One region of the Ammonicoccus luteus genome, then DNA from elsewhere that is predicted to be linked to it. Evidence: riboswitches for the same ligand, from Rfam matches in the RefSeq annotation. Region 1 holds a riboswitch; the other holds the start of a gene.
The links. A riboswitch is a leader RNA that binds a small molecule or an ion and turns the genes downstream of it on or off. The one in region 1 is predicted to bind FMN.
Positions count from the first base shown of each region.

Region 2: another riboswitch for FMN. It lies ahead of ACQ260_RS07490 (ABC transporter permease); the one in region 1 lies ahead of ribD (bifunctional diaminohydroxyphosphoribosylaminopyrimidine deaminase/5-amino-6-(5-phosphoribosylamino)uracil reductase RibD).

Region 1 covers NZ_JBNZCI010000003.1:329,170-338,835, forward strand. The annotation lists gene metF (methylenetetrahydrofolate reductase [NAD(P)H]) at 87-971, shown strand; gene ACQ260_RS09375 (HelD family protein) at 975-3,176, opposite strand; gene ACQ260_RS09380 (phytoene desaturase family protein) at 3,217-4,221, opposite strand; gene ACQ260_RS09385 (DUF4126 domain-containing protein) at 4,221-4,829, opposite strand; FMN riboswitch at 4,923-5,072, shown strand; gene ribD (bifunctional diaminohydroxyphosphoribosylaminopyrimidine deaminase/5-amino-6-(5-phosphoribosylamino)uracil reductase RibD) at 5,251-6,426, shown strand; gene ACQ260_RS09395 (riboflavin synthase) at 6,411-7,025, shown strand; gene ribB (3,4-dihydroxy-2-butanone-4-phosphate synthase) at 7,022-8,245, shown strand; gene ribH (6,7-dimethyl-8-ribityllumazine synthase) at 8,247-8,720, shown strand; gene panC (pantoate--beta-alanine ligase) at 8,707-9,549, opposite strand; gene panB (3-methyl-2-oxobutanoate hydroxymethyltransferase) at 9,546-9,666, opposite strand, start outside.
Region 2 covers NZ_JBNZCI010000002.1:453,827-463,492, reverse strand. The annotation lists gene ACQ260_RS07510 (hypothetical protein) at 1-829, shown strand, start outside; gene ACQ260_RS07505 (hypothetical protein) at 864-1,751, shown strand; gene ACQ260_RS07500 (protein phosphatase 2C domain-containing protein) at 1,869-2,873, shown strand; gene ACQ260_RS07495 (transglutaminase domain-containing protein) at 2,870-3,631, shown strand; FMN riboswitch at 3,719-3,847, shown strand; gene ACQ260_RS07490 (ABC transporter permease) at 3,963-4,943, shown strand; gene ACQ260_RS07485 (ABC transporter substrate-binding protein) at 4,940-5,968, shown strand; gene ACQ260_RS07480 (elongation factor G-like protein EF-G2) at 6,267-8,348, opposite strand; gene upp (uracil phosphoribosyltransferase) at 8,438-9,079, opposite strand; gene ACQ260_RS07470 (glutathione S-transferase family protein) at 9,117-9,666, opposite strand, start outside.

The DNA.
Region 1 (9,666 bases):
TGCCAAGCATCTCCGCCGCAGGCGGCTCCGCCGGTGGGCGCAGCCGGCCTTACCCGTTCCCGTCGATCATCCCGAAGATCGACGAGATGCTGGCGTACGCCGAACGACCGCTCTTCTCCTTCGAGTTCTTCCCGCCGGCGACCGCCGAGGCGGAGACGATCCTCTGGCGCACGATCCGCGAGCTCGAGGCACTGGCCCCGGACTTCATCTCGGTGACCTATGGGGCCAACGGCTCGACCCGGGATCGCACGATCAACGTCACCCGCAGGATCTCGCAGGAGACCACCCTGCGCACCATGGGCCACCTCACCTGTGTGAGCCAGTCCCGCCAGGATGTCCGCCGCGTCGTGGGGGCGTACGCGGACGCCGGGGTGCGGCACATCCTCGCAGTCCGCGGCGACCCTCCGGGTGGTCCGACCGCCCCGTGGGTCCAGCACCCGGACGGTCTGCGCAATGCGACCGAACTGGTGCGGCTTGTCGCGTCCCTCGGTGATTTCTGCATCGGTGTCGCGGCGTTCCCCGACATCCACCCCGAGCGGATGGACCCCGAGCTCGACGCCCGCATCCTCGTCGACAAGGCCGAGGCCGGCGCGAGCTTCGCGATCACCCAGCTGTTCTTCGATGCGGATGCCTATTTCGAACTCGTGGAACGGGTGCGCGCCCACGGGTGTGACCTCCCGATCATTCCGGGCATCCAGCCGGTCACCAACGTGAAGCAGATCGAGCGGTTCGCCGAGTTGTCGGGTGCCGAACTGCCGGCCTCCCTGGTGGCCCGGCTGCGGGCGCACGCGGACGATCCAGCGAGCATTCGTGCGATCGGCATCGAGGTGGCGACGGAACTCTGCGAGAAACTGCTCGACGGCGGGGCGCCGGGGCTGCACTATTTCACCCTGAACCGGTCGACGGCGACGCGCGCGATCTATGCCAACCTCCAGGCGTCGCGGCCGCTCAGCCGCAAGCTGGTCGGCTGACGGTCAATCGAGAGTTCCGCGCCACTCCCCGGCGCGTCCGTCGGAGGTGACGTCGAGGGTGACCAGCCGCTGCGTGGGACGGGTGAGGGCCACATAGAGCACCCGGACCCCGCCGGGTGACTCGGCCACGATCTCGTCCGGCGACAGCACGAACACCGCGTCGTATTCCAGGCCCTTGGACTCCAGCGGCGTCACGACGCTGATGCGGTCCGCGTGTTCGGTCAGCGCGGATCGATTGAGAACCCTGTTGACGTGGCCGATGCGCGAGGGCGGGGCAATGACGCCGATCGTGCCCTCCACCTGACCGACCAGCACGCGGAGCTCGTCGACGAGCGCCCCGTCCTGGTCGAGGAGCGTGGTGGCCAACAGCCGCGGCTCGATGTCGGTGTGGCGCACGGCGCGCGGCAGATCGGCGTGGGGGGCGACGGTCTGCACCACCTTCGCCGCGAGCTCGAACACCTCGGCGGGAGAGCGATAGTTGGTGCTCATCCGGAAGTTCCGGTGCGGTGCTCGGCCGATGAGGTCGTTCAGCACCCGGCCGCTCTCCTCCTGGTCCGGCCAGGAACTCTGGGCCGGGTCGCCGACGATCGTCCAGCTGGCCTGCGCACCGCGGCGGCGCAGCATGCGCCACTGCATGGGGGTGATGTCCTGGGCCTCGTCCACGAGCACGTGGGCGAAGGTCTCGTGGGCGTCGGCGAACGGGTCGACCTCGCGGCGCTGGGCGGCGCGGTCGGCGGTGGTCACCACCTCAGCGACATCGGCGCCGTCGGCGAGGAACAGCAGAGGGTCCGCCTCGGCCTCCTCGACGACCGGGCCCAGGATCGCGCCGAGTTCGTCGAGCAGTGCCACGTCGGCGACCGACCAGTCGGCCGCCTCGACATAGCTGGCGGCCAGTCGCTCGGCTTCCTCCCGCGACAGGATGTCGTGCGCGAGCCGCGCGGTGAGACGGGCATCGCCGAGACGGACGAGCACCTGGACCGGGCTCAGGCTCGGCCACCACGACTGCATGAACATGCGATAGGCCGCCTGATCGGTGACGAGATCGTCGAACTCGTCGCGCTCGATCTCGATCTCGTCGGGCTTCAGCTCCCAGAGGGCCGCGAGTGCGCCCTGCTCGGCAGCGCCGCGACCCTGGTTGAGCTTGTGGTGCCGGAGCACGTTCTCGCGGATGCTCGCCAGCCGGTCGGCCGACAGGGTGAGCACCTCTCCCTTGATCACGACCCGCAGCCGGGCCTGGTCGGCCGACTGCGCCACGAGCGGCTCGTTGACCAGCCGGCGCAGCAGCGGCAGCATCCGGGTGGAGCCCTTGATCACGTGCAGCGCAGCGGAATCGACCCGCTCCGCACGGAAACCGAGCACATCGGACGCCACCGAGCCGATCGCGCGCAGGGTGACGGAGTCCTCACCGAGGCTCGGCAGCACCCGCTCGATGTAGTTCATGAACACCCGCGACGGGCCCACCACCAGCACGCCGCCGTTCTCGAACCGGCGACGGTGCGAATAGAGCAGATAGGCCGCCCGGTGCAGCGCCACGACGGTCTTTCCGGTGCCGGGGCCGCCCGAGATGATCGTGAAGCCCTGATAGGGCGCACGGATGGCCTCGTCCTGCTCGGACTGGATGGTCGCCACGATGTCGCGCATCTGCGGACCACGCGCCCGGGAGAGGGCCGCCATCAGCGCGCCCTCACCCACGATGACCAGATCCGTGTCGGTGCTCGTGGAGTCGAGCAGATCGTCCTCGATCCCGATGACCTTGTCGCCGCGACACCGCAGCACCCGACGCCGCACGACCTCCATCGGCTCGGTCGGGGTCGCCCGATAGAACGGTTCCGCGGCCCGGGCGCGCCAGTCGATCACCAGCGGTTCGTAGTCCTCGTCCCGCACCCCGATCCGCCCGATATAACGGATCTCGCCGTCGGTGCGGTCCAGCCGGCCGAACACCAGCCCCTCGTGCTCCGCGTCGAGGACCGCGAGCCGCTTCGCCGCCTGGAAGGCGAAGACGTCGCGCTCGAACAGTCCGGTGCCGTCCTCCTCGCGGACGAAACTCGAGCGGTCGGTCTGGAACAGGGATCGGCCCTCGGTCGCCACCTGTTCGGCGGATCTGGTCGCCTCCTCCAACCGCGCGTACACCGCATCGATATGCGCCTGCTCAACGGCCAACTCGCGCTCGATCACGGCGCTGTCGGGAGTCGGGTCTGCAGTCAAGTCGGGCCAGTCCTTCCCCGGAAAAAACGGACACCTGAGTCTACCCCTCTCCCGGTGGGCCCGTGGGTCCATGATGAGGCTGCTCACCGGGTGGACCGGGACGAGTCCGCTTTCCCCGCCGGCGGTCCTTGTTGGTCGGGTGGATGTTCTCCCCGGTGAGGTCCAGATGCACGGCATAGGCGGCCAGCGCGGCCGACAGCAGCTGGCCGGCCACGGTGCGACCGGCGTGCGTGTGGTCCCCGCAGGTGTACCGTCCCGGACCCACCCGGCTGCCCGTCCGCCGCGGCCACGGGTGCGGGCCCCGCCAGCCGCGGGGCAGCGGTCCGTGGGCGGTGACGACGGCGTCGCAGGACGCGGGTTCGCGGTCGGTCACCGTGACCTTCCGGGTGCGGAGTCGTTCGGTGAGGGCGGTGACGAGTACGCCGCTGCCCGCCGGCTCACCGGCGGTGGTGGTGACCTGCCACAGGCCGAACGTCCGCTCGACCGCGAGCCACATCGCCTCGTCGGCGGGGGACCGGCGTGGCTCGCCCTCCGCGGACTGCCGGATCACCTGGGCGAGCACCGGATGACCGAACCGGCGGGCGAGCCGCTCCACCGATGTGCCCCACCAGAGTTCCTTGCGGGCGGCCCGGAAGCGCGCCGCATCGAACTCCTGTTCCAGACCCAACGGGCGACGGGCCTGCCACACGTCGTCCAGGGCATCCAGCAGGTCCCGCCAGCGCTCGGCGACCGCGGTGCCGAAGGCCTCGCTGAGAACGGCGAACTGTCCGCCGCGCTCGGCGGGCAGCAGGAGCCCGTCGCCGACCGGCCGGGCCGCGACGGCGGTGAGCTCATGCCCCGTGCGGGCCAACTCGGCGGCCAGCGTGCGCCCGGACTTGGTGAACAGGTCCCGCCAGGGCGCGGGAAACGTGAACACGTCCGGGAGGTTCTCCGGGCCGAGCGGTCCGTCGTCGTGCACGAGGGTCACGTCGTGACCGACCTTGGCCAGCCGGGCAGCGACCGCCATCCCCGCGAGCGTGCCGCCGCGGACGGTGACGGCGGGCATCAGTTGGCCGGCATCTCGGCATCGGCGGTGCGTTTGGCGTACCACCTGTGGAAAGCCGCCCACCCGCGCCGCACCCGGTTGAGCGCCCACACCGCCACGACGATGCCGGCCAGCAGCAGGATTCCGGCGATGATCGCCGCCGGGATCGGGAAGAGGACGGCGAAGGTCGTGACCCCGACCGCTGCGGTGTCCTCGGCGACGGAGGCGCCGATGTTCGTCACCGGCTCCGGTGACGTGTTGATCGCCATGCGCAGCGACGCCTTGACCAGATGGGACACCAGCGCGGTCACTCCACCGACCGCCGCCAGGGTGACGGTCACGAGGTCGCCCTGGGAACCGGCGAGCAGTGCGCCGATGGTGGCCCCGGCGACCGGGCGCAGGACCGTCGAAAGCCCGTCCCAGATCGTGTCCACATAGGGGACCTTGTCCGCGACGAACTCGATCAGCGCCAGCACTCCGGCGACGATCAGCACATCGGTGCGCTGCAGGCCGTCGGGCACCGCATCGAGGTCGGCGAAACGACCCAGCAGACCGAGCGCCAGCACGGTGGCATAAGCGTTCAGCCCGGAGGCCCAGCCCGACGTGAAGGCCAGCGGCAACACTTCCATGGGCGAAGATTAGCCGCGTTGGGACGGATGTCCGATCGCAGTCTGCCCGGCCTTCCTGTCGACCCCGGCTGGTGCACCCGCTAGGGTGGCCGCAACGTGCTCCGGGGTCGGTGAAAATCCGAACCGGCGGTGAGAGTCCGCGACCCGGACGCCGCGCGTGCCAGCCAGGCACGATGTTGCGTCCGGTTGACCTGGTGAAATTCCAGGACCGACGGTGAAAGTCCGGATGGGAGGCAGCACGAGCCGACGGGTCCATGGCCCGCAGGGTGGTTGGTCCGTCGGTCGGCGTCAGCGTCGGTGGTCGTTCAGGCGAGGCCGGGCCGTCGCGCCGGTGTGTCCGGCGTGGGTCGCGGTGATCGGTGGGCGATCCGCTGGGTTGCACGCCCGTCCGCCCGGAGTTCGCAGGAGCGAACGGAGGGCGATGATGCACCCACGAACAACCGATGATCCGGTGACCTCTGCCGGCAGCGTTGCACGCGCTCCGGTGCTGTCCCTCGCCGACCGCGTCCACCTCGAGCAGGCCGTCGCCCTTGCTGCGCACGGTCCGGCTGCCGATCCGAACCCGCGAGTCGGAGCGGTGATCGTGGACGCCACCGGCGACGTGGTGGGGGAGGGTTGGCATCGCGGCGCCGGGACAGCCCATGCCGAAACCGTGGCGCTGGCGGAGGCGGGGGTGCGGGCGTCGGGCGGGACCGCGTACGTTTCCCTCGAACCGTGCCGCCACACCGGCCGCACCGGCCCCTGCACCCGCGCGCTGATCCAGGCCGGCATCGCCCGCGTGGTGTTCGCCCAGCCGGACCCCGATCCGCGAGCGGGCGGTGGCGCAGCCGAACTCGGCGCGGCCGGGGTGGCGGTTGCCTCGCCCGCGGCGGGAGATCCCGTCATCGCGCGGGCCGCCGCGCTCAACGAGGCGTGGGCGTTCGCGCTGCGCCACGGCCGCCCCCGGGTGGTGTGGAAGACCGCCACCACGCTGGACGGTCGCAGCGCTGCCGCCGACGGCTCGAGCCAGTGGATCACCGCCCCGAACACCCGCGCCCGGGGCCACCGGTTGCGTGCGGAATGCGGTGCGATTTTGGTCGGCACCGGCACGGCGCTCGCCGACAACCCCTCGCTCACCGTCCGCCTGGCCGACGAGCCCGGCGGGGCAATGCCCGACGGGCGGGCACGGCCGCCGCTGCGGGTCGTGCTGGGCCGGCGGGCCCTGCCCCCGGCCGCGGCACTCCACGACGACTCGGCGCCCACGCTTCACCTTCGGCATCGCGATCCGGCCCGTGCGCTGGCCGAGTTGCAGGACAGAGGCGTACGCCAAGTTCTGCTCGAAGGCGGCCCCACGCTCGCCGCAGCCTTTCTGCGTGCCGGACTCGTGGACCGCATCGAACTCCATCTCGCCCCCGCGCTGTTCGGCGCCGGAACGACCCTCGGCGACTTCGGCATCGGGACCCTCGCCGATGCCTGCCGCCTCACGATCCGCACGGTGGAGCACCTCGACCCGGATGTCGTCATCGTCGCCGACGTCCGCCGACGACCATCCGGCCCCGACCCCATCTCGGACACGACACCAAACAGCAAGGAGACCTGCACATGTTCACCGGCATAGTCGAAGAGCTCGGCGAGGTCCGCGCGCTCACTCTGGGCGCCGAGTCGGCGACCCTCACGCTGCACGGCCCGACCGTGGTCAGTGACGCCCGGCACGGCGCGTCGATCAGCGTCAACGGCGTCTGCCTGACCGTTGTCGCGCATGATGCCGAGACGTTCACGGTCGACGTCATGGCCGAAACCCTGAAGCGCTCGAGCCTGGGCGCGCTCCGGGTCGGCGACCCGGTGAACCTCGAACGGGCCATGCGCGCCGACGGTCGGTTCGGCGGCCATCTGGTCCAGGGACATGTCGATGGGGTCGCCGAGATCGTCTCCCGCACGCCGGGGGAGAACTGGGAGGTCGTGCGCATCGCCCTGCCCGAGAGCCTTGCCCGCTATGTCGTGGAAAAGGGGTCCATCGCCGTCGACGGGGTGTCCCTCACCGTCTCGGACCTGGGCCGCGACGACAGCGACCATGTCTATTTCGAGGTCTCGCTCATCCCGACCACCCTGGAGCTCACCACGCTCGGCCGAAAGCAGCCCGGCGAGATGGTGAATCTGGAGGTGGATGTGCTGGCGAAGTACGTCGAGCGCCTCACCGGTCCGAGGGACAACCGGTGAACATCGCACCGATCGAGGACGCTCTCTCTGCGCTCCGCACCGGCCGCCCGGTCCTGGTCCTCGACGATGCCGACCGGGAGAACGAGGGCGACGTCATCCTCGCCGCCGAGACCCTGACCGATGCCTGGGTGGCCTGGACGATCCGCCACACGTCCGGCTATCTGTGCGCGCCCCTGCCGGAGGCCACCGCCGACGTTCTCCGACTGCCTCTCATGGTCACCGACAACGAGGACCGCCTCCGGACCGCCTACACCATCACCGTCGACGCCGCCGCAGGGATCACCACCGGCATCTCGGCCGCGGACCGTGCCCGGACGCTGCGCGTCCTGGCCGATCCCACGACCACGCCGGGCGACTTGATCCGCCCCGGTCATGTCGTCCCTCTCCGGGCCCGCGGGGGTGGCGTCTTCACGCGCCGCGGTCACACCGAGGCAGCCGTCGACCTCTGTCGCCTGGCCGGGCTGGCCCCGGTCGGCGCGATCGCGGAACTGGTGTCCGAGGACGGGTCGATGCTGCGCACCCCGGGCGTGCTGGCGCTCGGTGCCGAGCACGATCTCCCGGTCATCACCATCGCCGACCTGGTCTCCTGGCGGGACCGCCATGACCGGGTGCGCCGCGGCGCATCCGGTTCGCTTCCGACGCGGGCGGGTGAGTTCAGCGCGACCGCGTACGCCGATCTCCGCACCGGCGCCGACCATCTCGTGCTCGTCTCGCCCCATGGCCTGACCGGCGACCCAGTGGTGCGGGTGCACTCGGAGTGCCTCACCGGTGACGCGTTCGGTTCCGCGCGCTGCGACTGCGGCCCCCAGCTCGACGACGCCCTGGAGCGGATCGCGCGCGAGCCGGGAGCGGTGATCTATCTGCGGGGCCATGAGGGGCGCGGCGTCGGTCTCGCCAACAAACTCGCCGCCTACGAACGCCAGGACTCCGGACTGGACACGATCGACGCGCAGCTGGCACTCGGTCTGCCGGTGGACGCGCGGGAGTACGCCGCGGCTGTCGCGATCCTCGACGACCTCGGCATCGACCGATTGCGGCTGCTCACCAACAACCCGTCGAAGCTCACCACCCTGGCTGAGGCGGGATTCGCGGTGACACGGATGCCGAGCCAGGTCGGTGCGACCGCGCACAATCGGGCGTACCTCGACACCAAACGAGACCGACTCGGCCACTTGCTGGCCATCCCCGACAACGGCCTCCGGGCCCGGAAAGGAGCCTGACATGGCCGGCCACGGAGCACCCACCCTCTCGCCGCAGGGCAGCGGTCTGCGCGTCGCGATCGTTGCCGCGAGCTGGCACACCACGGTCATGGACGGACTGCTCGGCGGCGCACGCCGCGCGCTGTCCGAGGCCGGCGTGAGCGAGGTGACCGAGGTGCGCGTCCCGGGCTCCTTCGAGCTCCCGGTCGCGGCTGCCCGGCTCGCGGCCGCCCACGATGCCGTGGTGGCGCTCGGTGTGGTGATCCGTGGTGGGACGCCGCATTTCGAATATGTGTGCTCGGCCGCCACCAACGGGCTCTGCGAGGTCAGCGTGCGCACGGGCGTACCCGTCGGGTTCGGCGTCCTCACCTGCGACAACGAGGAGCAGGCTCTCGACCGGGCGGGCCTGAACGGCTCGGCCGAGGACAAGGGTCACGAGGCCGCCACCGCCGCGGTCGCGACGGCGGTGACGCTCCGTGCGGTCAGCGCGGGGTGAGCAGAAGGTTGTCGATCAGGCGCGGCTTGCCGACCCTGACCGCCAGCGAGGCCAGCGCACCCCGGGCCGGGTCGATCGCATCGATCTCCCGGAGGTCGTCCGTGTCGGCGATGCTCACATAGCCGACTTGCGCGAGTGGCTCCGCGGCCAGCACCGTCTGCATCCGCGACCGCAGCGCGTCGGCATCGGTCTCGCCCGCAGCCCAGGCCGACTCGGCCGCGCGCAGGGCGCGGATGAGGACGGTCGCCGCCGCGCGGTGGGTTTCGTCGAGATAGGCGTTCCGACTGCTCATCGCGAGTCCGTCGGCCTCTCGGACGGTCGGGCAGATGACCACGTCGACGTCCATCGCGAGGTCGCGCACCATCTTGCGGAGCACGACGCACTGCTGGGCGTCCTTCTGGCCGAAGTACGCCGCCACCGGTCGCACCGCGTTGAACAGGATGTTCACGACCGTCGCGACACCCCGGAAATGCCCGGGCCGTTCGGCGCCTTCGAGGACGTCGGTGACCCCCTCGACGTCGACATAGGTCGAGAATCCTCCGGGATAGATGTCCTCGACCCGAGGAGTCCACACGAGGTCGACGCCGGCGTCGGCGAGCAGGTCGAGATCACGCGCGAGGTCCCGGGGATAGGTCGAAAGATCCTCCGACGGCCCGAACTGGGTCGGATTGACGAAGACGGAGACAGCCACGGTCCCGTGGTCGGCCTTCGCCCGACGCACGAGGCTCAGATGGCCCTCGTGCAGAAAGCCCATAGTGGGCACGAGGGCGAGCGGAGTTGCCTCCGCCCGCGCAGCGGCCAACTCGGCCCGGGTGGTGACGATCCTCATCGGTGCTCCTCGGCGTCCGACCCGCCACCGGTGGCCGAAAGCGCCTCGGTCAGGACGGCGGCATCGAGCCGCGCGGCGTTCTCGGGGCCCGGGAAGGTCCGTGCCCGCACTGCGTTG
Region 2 (9,666 bases), on a different contig from region 1:
GCGCGCCGAGCAGGACCTGGCAGACCAGCGGGCCGAGCTGTCCGAGCCGCAGCTCAAATATCCGCGGGCCGCCGCCGCGGTCAGCACCCTCTTGGTCCTGGGCATCGCGACCGGGGCTATCGTCGAGTGGTTCGCCCTCCAGCCGGTCGTCGCGCATGTTTTCGTCGCGGATCCCCGCACCTCGGGCGGGCTGACCGCCCTCGCGGTGTTGACGATCGGCTATGGCTCTTGGCACCTCGGGGGCCTGCTCCACGAACGGCTCGCCCATGAAGGCCCGCCCCGGCAGCGCCGGGCGTTGACCGTCGGGATCGTATTGCTCGGCATCTTCGCCCTCCTCTTCTTGGTCGCCGTCGTCGGGATCCGCCTGTCGGCGAGCGACGACTCACTGGCCACGCTGGACCGCTGGGCGGGGGCCGCCCTTTATGCAGCGGTCCAAGGGCTCGTCCAGGGCGTCGCCATGCTGCACGGCTGGATGGCCCACAACCCTCGGGTCAAGGAGATCCGGGCGACCGAGCAGCACATCGCGCAGCTCCGGTCCGAATCCCAGGACGTGACCGAGGCGCTCGACGAAACGAGGGAGTGGGCGGCCGCGCTCGCCGAGTTCGACGCCGGCGCCTGGCTGGTCCCGTCGAGGGCGGCGCTCGCGCATGAGTACGCCGCAGCGGTCCAGGAACACAGCGAGGGACTCGGCCGAGCGCTGCTCGAGGCCCAGCACGTGGAGTCGGCCGACTTCCTCGAGCTGCTGCCGCGTCCGCAGTTCGACCCGCCCGCCGAGACCCAATGGGTCGGCGACCCCGACTGGGTCGCGGGGTTCGTGATCCCGCTCTGACCCCGATCACCAGACCGATCCCAGAGGAGTGAAAATGGCCACCGTCAACCGTTATGGGCGTCCCAACCCTGCACACCCGCCGCGCCGCGGGCGCACGTCCGGCATCCAGCGCAGCAGCGGCCACAGGCCCGGCACCCGGCGAAACCCGGGGCGTACGCCCGGCACCGTCGTCCATCAGCCCACCCCCAAGCCGCCGATCACCAAGTGGCTGTGGGTGAGCGTCCCGCTCGTGGTCGTCGCCCTGGTCGTCATCCTGGCCTGGAGACCCGATCCGGGGCCCCAAGCCGGGTGCGTGATCGCCGTGGACGCACAGGGCAGCGCCAGCCCGATGACCCAGACCTATCGCGAGTGGCTCCCAGGCCGGGCCGAGAGCTGTGCGGCGGCCGATCGGGCCAAGCTCAACATCGCGTTGATCTCCGGGGAGACCAGCACCGGCACCGTGACCCCCGCGACCACCGACCTGCGCCGTCTCAAGCTCACCGGCAACGCGGAGCGCGACGACATGCTCGTCCGCGAGGAGATCGACCGGGTGGTCGAGGAGGCGAACGACAAGATTCTCGCCGCACCCGAACAGCAGGGTGGCACGGACATCGTCGGCGCGCTCTGTGTGGCGAGCGATCTGCTCAAGGGCCACGAACCCAAGCGTTTGGTGCTGTTGACCGACGGCATCAACAACCGGGAACCGTTCGTGCTCACCCGTGCTCCGCTCGATGACGCGAGCATCGGGCAGCACGTCATCGATCTGCGCGCGTCCGGTCAGCTCTGCGATCTGGCGGGCACCCGGGTGGAGATCTATGGCGCGGGGATCGGGTGGGACACCGGTGAGATGTCGGCCGAGCAGTTGGCGGGGGTACGCCGGTTCTGGTCCGCGGTCGTTTCCGCCTCCGGCGGCGAACTGGTCGCCTATCAGAGAAACCCGTGAGAGCGGCCGCCCGGAGGGCCGCGGCCCGCTCTGAGCCCAGCCGGGGCTCGGGGCGGGGCGGTTCGTCTGTCCGAGCGTGCTGTCACCCAGCGGCGGGCCACGCCCGCCCTCCACTGCATGAAACAGTCCTCGTCCCAGACAACCTTGCCCGAGACCACCGTGCCCGAAACGAACGCGGCGCCCGAGCGGAACGCCGTGCCCGAAACGAACGCGGTACCCGAGAGGAACGCCGTGCCCGAGATCACGGCCTGGTTTCCTGTCCCGCCGGATCTCGTCGCCGCCACCCGCGAGATCGATGCTCTCAGCGTCCGCGGTGTGTCCTTTCGCGGGACCGCGCACGAGATGTTCGACGAGCCGCGCCAAGACGCGTTCGCGGTCGCCGTGAACCAGGACTGGGTCGTGCTGGCCGTGGCCGACGGGATCGGCAGCCAAGCGCACTCCCACCACGGCGCTGCAGCCGCGGTCACCGCGGTTGCGCAAGCCGTCGAGACAGAGTCACTGGACCCCACCGACGGTCCCGCGACGATGCGCGTCGCCGTCGAGGCGGTGCAGGCGCAGGCCGGTCGCCTGGCGGCGCCCGCGACCTCGCTCGGGACGACGCTGACCGTCGCGGCGGTCGAGCGCGCCGGCGGGGAGACGCGCCATGTCGTCCTCCACGCGGTGGGGGACTCGCCGGCACTGGTCCTCGATCCGGCGGCGGCCCGGTGGACCCCCGTGATGTCCGACGACGACGGGCCGGGCAATGTCGTTCACACGTGGGTGCCGGACCGGGCGGACGCGCCGCGGACGATGGCGACCACGCTGACCGCGGGCGCGGTGCTCGTCCTCGCGAGCGATGGGTTCACGACCCCGTTGGGCGATGGGGCGGGTTCGCTCGGAGCCGACTTGGCCGCGCGCTGGGGCCAAGGCCCGCGCGAGCTGCTTCCGTTCGTCGTGGACCTGTCGTTCACCGCCTATCACGACGACAAGACGGTCGTCGCGTTATGGAACGGAGCGTTGGACGGACCGGCCGCCGACGCGGAGACAGCCGTCGACACGGAAGCCGGAATCGAGACGGTTGCCGACACGGATGCCGGCGCCGAGACGGACACCGCTGCGGAGACCGAACCGGAGTCGACGTGAGCGGGGCGCGAGTCGTGCGGCGGAGCGTACCCTCATCCAAACGCATCATGATCGGCGCCGGCCGCTATGTGCTCGTCCCCGTGCAGCCCCGGCCGGCGGACATTCCGGTGGCAACTTGGCAGGAGTTGGCGCGGCTCAACGACTATGTGATCGACCACGTTCGCTATGACCGGTCCCGGGTGGGGGCCGCCGCCCGCCGGGCGGACCGCCATCAGACCCCGGCAGAAACGCTGCGTATCGGTCGGGGCGTGTGTCAGGACTTCACAGCGTTGTTCGAGGCACTAGCCGCGGAGCGCGGGCACACCGTCCGGTCGCTGCGCTCCGCCCGACTCAACCACGCGTGGAACGAGGTGCTGATTGCCGGGCGCTGGTGGGTGGTCGACGTCACCTGGAACAGCGCCGAGCTGTTCCTCGGTGGCGCCCGCGTGCCGGAGAGGGTCCGGTCGGACCCGGATTTCCGCAAGCGCTATTTCCTCACCACCGTGGAGCGGGAGGAGGCCCTGCAGCGGGCAGGACTGCTGCGCGAGACCCACCGAGCCCCGGACGTCGCGCGCGTGGACTATGCGCGGACCAGCGAGGCGTACGCGATCCTCGATATCCTGAGCCCCCTCGTCGCACGGCGCAATGCGCTCGTCGCGAGCCGGACCGCGACGAGGCGGGAGATCGACGGACTGGATGCGCGGATCGTCGACCTGCATCGCCGCTATCGCGTGCTCGCGCAGGCACACCCGCTGGCGGTGCGCTACACGTTGACCTGACGCAGGCCGCCGAACCATCGGAAGTTCTGGATGATGGAACCCCGGGAATGCACTCCGGGTGGCACAGCGTTATGCTGGACACAGCAAACAGTGCTCCGGGGTCGGTGAAAGTCCGAACCGGCGGTGATAGTCCGCGACCCAAGCCCCACCTGGGGATTGGTTGAATCGGTGGAATTCCGATACCGACGGTTAAAGTCCGGATGGGAGGCGCACAGACGTTTGCATACGCCATGGGCGTGCAGGCCGTGACCGGCAGCACCCCGCGCCACGACGGCGCTGTTTGGTGTATTGCATCCGTCCTGACCCCGACGCACACGGCGAGGGGAGCAGGATGACCACTCAGATCACCCATCCGCGGTTGCGGCTGTCGGTGCGCGTGCTGGCACCACTCGTGTTGGGCGCCTTGGTCCTGCTCGCCTGGCACCTTGCGACCGTCTCCGGTGCGGTCGCCCCCACCCTGTTGCCGCCCCCCGGCAAGGTCTTCGCCCGCTTTGCGGCGGATTTCGCGTCGGGGTCGTTGTTGACGTACGCGGGGATCACGGTGCTCGAGGCTCTCCTCGGCTGTCTGTTGGCCGCTGGGGTGGCGCTGCCGATGGGATATCTGATCGCCCGCGCCCGCATCGCCGAGGCTGCGGTTTCGCCCTATCTGGCCGCGTCCCAGGCCATTCCCGCCATCGCAATCGCGCCGCTGCTCGTCATCTGGGTCGGCTATGGCCTGCTGCCCATCATGCTCCTCTGCGCGCTGCTCGTGTTCTTCCCGGTCGTCCTCTCGACCGTGCTCGGCCTGCGGACCATCGACAAGGAAGTGCTCGAGGCCGCGCAGCTCGACGGCGCCGGTGGCCTGTCGATGCTGCGGTTCATCGAATGGCCCTTGGCGCTGCCGGCAGTGCTGACCGGTCTGCGCAACGGGTTCACGCTCTCGGTGACCGGCGCGGTCGTCGGCGAACTCGTCATGGGTGGCCACGGTCTCGGCATGGTCCTGTCGGTGCAGTCGATGTCGGTGGACACCACCGGCCTGTTCGCCACCCTGGTCATGCTCTGCCTCATCGCGATCGTCATCTATATGGCGATGCTCGTCGTCGAGTCGCTGACCGACCCCATGCGTCCGGTGGCCGCCGACCGCGTCCGCGTGGCGAAGGCCCCCAGCGCCACGGCCGGGGCGCCGGCCCGGACCGAGCCTGCGAACACCCCGCTGCCGAACCTTGCGCGGGACACGTTCACCCGCATCACCGTCCTCAACCGTCCAGAACCCGGGCGCGTTGTCACACCTCGCGAAACCCGCGCGTACGCCCTCGAAACAGGAGCCGCATGAACCGCCGTCACTTCCTCCGCGCCGTCACCGCTGCCGGCCTCCTCACCGCCGGACTCGGCGCGGCCGCCTGCACCCAGGAGCCCGCTGCACAACCGGGCGTGCAGGGTGAGCAGGCGGGGAGCGGGAAGTTCACTCTGGGGCTCACGTACACCCCCGACATCCAGTTCGCGCCGTTCTATGTGGCGGCGGAGAAGGGATACTTCACCGACGCCGGGCTGGATGTGACCCTCCGGCACCACGGCGCGAACGAGCAGCTGTTCGGGGCCATCCAGGCCGGGCAGGAGGACCTCGTCTATGCCGGCGGCGCCGAGTTCATGCAGGCGCGTTCACAGGGCGTGCCACTGGTGAGCGTGGCGACCTACTATCAGGAATATCCCGTCGTCCTCGTCGTGCCCGAGGACTCACCGATCCGGACCGCCGCGGACCTCAAGGGTCGGAGCGTCGGGGTGCCGGGGCCGTTCGGGGAGACCTGGTTCGGGCTGCTCGCGCTGCTCAAGCAGGCCGGGTTGACCGACCAGGAGGTCGAGGTCAAGCACATCGGCTATACGCAGCAGGCGGCCCTCAGCTCCGGCCAGGTCGATGGCGTCATGGGTTATGTGAACAACGACGCGGTGCGATTGCAGGCGGCTGGGGTTGCGGTGCGTACGCTGCCCATCACCGCTGGAAAACCGCCCCTCGTCGGCGTCGGCCTCGGCACCACGGACACGGTCCTCCAGTCGCGGGCCGATGACGTGAAGAAGCTGCAGGAGGCGGTCGCCAAGGCTGTCACCGACATCATCGCGGACCCGGCGGGAGCCGTCAGCCTGGCGGAGAAGCACGTCCCGGGCCTCGCGGCGGAAGAACAGCGGCAGTCCGCGCTCGCGACGCTGGAGGCGACGATCCCGCTGTTCGGGGACGCGGCGACGTTCGGGCGTCAGGACGCCGAGACCTGGGAATCGATGGCGTCGTTCCTCACGCAGATGGAGCTGCTCAACGGGCCGGTCGAGGCGCCGGAGTGCTACACCACGGAGATCGTCCCGGCCTGAGGCTCCCGCGCCAAAGTGTCACGGGCCTCTCCTCGAGGCCTGAAACCCCAGAAGGTTTCGTGAAACCCCCGTTGGGGAGGCCTGAAACCCCAGAAGGCTTCGTGAAACCCCAGCAGGGAAGGCCTGAAACCCCAGAAGACTTCGTGAAACCCCAGAAGGCATCGTGAAACCTCCGTTGCAGTGGGGGTTTCAGCTAGTCTTCTGGGGTTTCAGCGTCCGACTCTTACTTCTTGCCCATTGGGCCGCTCTTACTTCTTGCCCATCGGGCCGCTCTTACTTCTTGCCCATCGGGCCGCTCTTACTCCTTGCCCATCTGGGCCGCGATCTGCGGGGGGAGATAGTCATAGCGCGCGAACTCGCGGGTGAAGGACCCGGTGCCGTGGGCTACTGACCGCAGATCGATCGGATAGCGGGAGAGCTCCGAGGCGGGAACTGCCGCGTACACCACCGAATAGCCTTGCAGTTCGCCCGTGCCGGTGCCGAGCACCTGGGCACGGCGGCCGCGGAGGTCCGCCATGACCGCACCCAGATATTCGTCCGCGATCGTGATCGCGACCTCGTCGATGGGCTCGAGCAGCGTCACGGTCGATGCGTTCGCGGCCTCCTTGAGCGCTGCGGCGCCGGCGTTCTGGAATGCCATGTCGGAGGAATCCACCGAGTGGGCCTTGCCGTCGAACAGGGTCACCCGGACGTCCACCATCGGATAGCCGAGCAGCACACCCTTCTCCATCTGGGCCCGCACGCCCTTTTCCACCGACGGGATGAACTGACGCGGCACCGCGCCACCCACAACCTTGTCGACGAACTCGAAACCGGCGCCCCGCTCGAGGGGTTCGATTTCGACCTGGCAGACCGCGTATTGCCCATGACCACCCGACTGCTTCACCAGCCGGCCGGTGGACTTGACCTTGCGGACGAACGTCTCTCGCAGCGCCGTGCGCAGCGGCTCCGTCTCCACTTGGACGTGGAACTGTTCGGCGAGACGCTGGACGAGACCGTCGATGTGCGCCTGGCCCATGGTCCACAGGACCACCTGGTGCGTCTCGGTGTTCTGTTCCATGCGCATGGTGACGTCCTCGGCGACCATGCGGCCGAGGGCCACGGCGAGCTTGTCCTCGTCGGTCTTCCGGGCAGCCCGGATCGCCACCGGCAGCAGCGGCTCGGGCAGCACCCACGGCTCGACCAGCGCGGGGCGGTCCTTGTCGGACAGCGTGTCGGCGGTCTCGACGTTGGCCATCTTGCTCACGACGGTGATATCACCGGCGACCGCGTTGGGCATCGGCTGGTTGTCGGTCACCACGGGGATCGACAGCGGTCCCACTCGTTCGCTGGTGAGGTCGTGGTCGCCATGGCCGACGGAGCGGCCGGCGAACTGGGAGAGGTGACCCGAGACGTGCACCTGGTCGTCGGGGCGGAGGGTGCCGGAAAAGACCCGCACCACCGAGAGGCGCCCGACATAGGGATCGGTTGTCGTCCGGATGACCTCGGCCACCAGCGGGCCGTCGGGGTCGCAGGTGACCTCGCCGAAGTCACCGCCGTCGGGCGTGGTGACCGTCGGCAGGGGCGAGTCGAGCGGCGACGGGAAGCCCTTGATGAACATGCGCTCCAGTTGGGGTACGCCGACGCCGGTGGGCGTGTGCACCGGGATCACCGGGAAGAAGCGCGCCGTGCGCACGGCGGTGCGGACATCCTCGAGCAGGTCGTCGAGCTTGATCTCGCCACCCTCGAGATAGACCTCCATCAGGTCCTCGTCCTCGGAGGTCTCGATCACCGACTCCAGCAGCGTCGCCCGGGCCTCGTCGACGAGGTCGATCTCGTCACCCTCGAGGTCCCGCACCTGGCCGTCCGCGCCGGTGAAGCGCGGCTCGACGAGGTCGAGCACGCCGACGAGATCGTCGTTCTCCACCACGGGCAGACACACGGGGTGGGCCTCGCCGAAAACACGCTGGCACATGGCGACCGTGGCGGCCCAGTCCGCGCGCGCTTCCTCGAGCTTGGACACGATGACAGCGCGCGGCATGCTCACCGCGCGGCACTCCTCCCACAGCAGACGCGTCGGCTCGTCCACGCCGTCGGAGGCCGAGACCACGAACAATGCGGCGTCGGCGGCCCGCAGGCCGGCGCGGACATCACCGACGAAGTCCGGGTGACCGGGAGTGTCGAGCAGATTGAGCACGACGTCGTCGTCGAGACCGATCGCGGCAAGCGACAGTGCGGTGGTCGAGTCCCGGTCGTCCCGCCCCTGTTTGGTGGTGGGTCCCGTCTGCAACTGCTCGAACATCCTCGACTTGCCTGCTCCTGAAGGCCCGACCAGGACGACGTTGCGGATCTGCCCTGGACGGGAAGGAGTGTTAACCGGGTTGCCGTCGTTCGCTCTCATGAAGGTCACACTATGGCCACTTGCCGCCTCACGGGGAGAGGTGTGGTGTGGTGCTCGCCACCTGGTCGGCGAGGGTCACCGCCGCCGAACTATTCGGCCGCTCCATAGAGCCGGTCGCCGGCGTCGCCGAGCCCCGGGACGATATAGCCCAAATCGTTCAAATGATCATCCACCGCCGCCACGACCAGATGGCACGGCACCTCGAGATCGTGCAGCAGTGAACTCACGCGGGCGACACCTTCGGGCGCCGCGAGCAGACAGATGCAGGTGATGTGGTCCGCCCCGCGGCCCACGAGGAACTGGATCGTGCCCGCCAGCGAGCCGCCGGTGGCCAGCATCGGGTCGAGGACATAGCACTGCCGGCCGGAGAGATCGTGGGGGAGGCGTTCGGCGTACGTCACCGGCTCCAACGTCTCCTCATTGCGGATCATGCCGACGAAGCCGACCTCCGCCGTCGGGATCAGGCGCAGCATGCCGTCCAGCATCCCCAGCCCGGCGCGCAGGATGGGCACGACGAGCGGGGGTGGATCGAGGAGGCGCACCCCCAATGCCCGATCCACCGGCGTCTGCACCGTGTGCTCACGCACCCGGACCTCGCGGGTGGCCTCATAGGCGAGCAGGGTCACGAGTTCTGCGGTGAGCTCCCGGAACACAGGCGTCGGTGTCGCCTGCTCGCGCAGCATGGTCAGCTTGTGCGCCACCAGCGGGTGGTCGACAACGGTCACGTCCACGGCGGCAGCGTACTGTGACGGCCCCCGGCTGCGCAGGTCAGTCCTCGTCCGCGCTGGCGAGCGCCCGGGCGGTTTCCTCGGCGGTGGGCACACCGACATACCGCTCATCCGGCACCTGTTCGGCGACCGGCGGGGGACCGGGCGGGGTGCCGTCGCCGAACGGGCGACCCCCCAGTTCCTCGCGGTGGTGCTTCGAGAACCAGTTCGCGTTGTCCGGGCCCTTCGGCACGATCCGGGTCGGATTGATGTCGCCGTGGGTCACGTAGTAGTGCTGCTTGATCTGCACGAAATCCGTCGTGTCCCCGAATCCGGGGGTCTGGAACAGGTCGCGCGCATAACCCCACAGGGCCGGGAACTCGATGAGCCGCTGCCGGTTGCACTTGAAGTGGCCGTGATAGACCGGATCGAACCGCGCGAGTGTGGTGAACAGGCGCACGTCCGCCTCGGTGATGGTGTCGCCGACGAGATAGCGCTGGGTGGCCAGCCGGTCCTCAAGCCAGTCGAGTGCGGTGAAGAGGCGGTCGTACGCCGCCTCGTACGCCTCCTGCGACCCGGCGAAGCCACACCGATAGACGCCGTTGTTGACC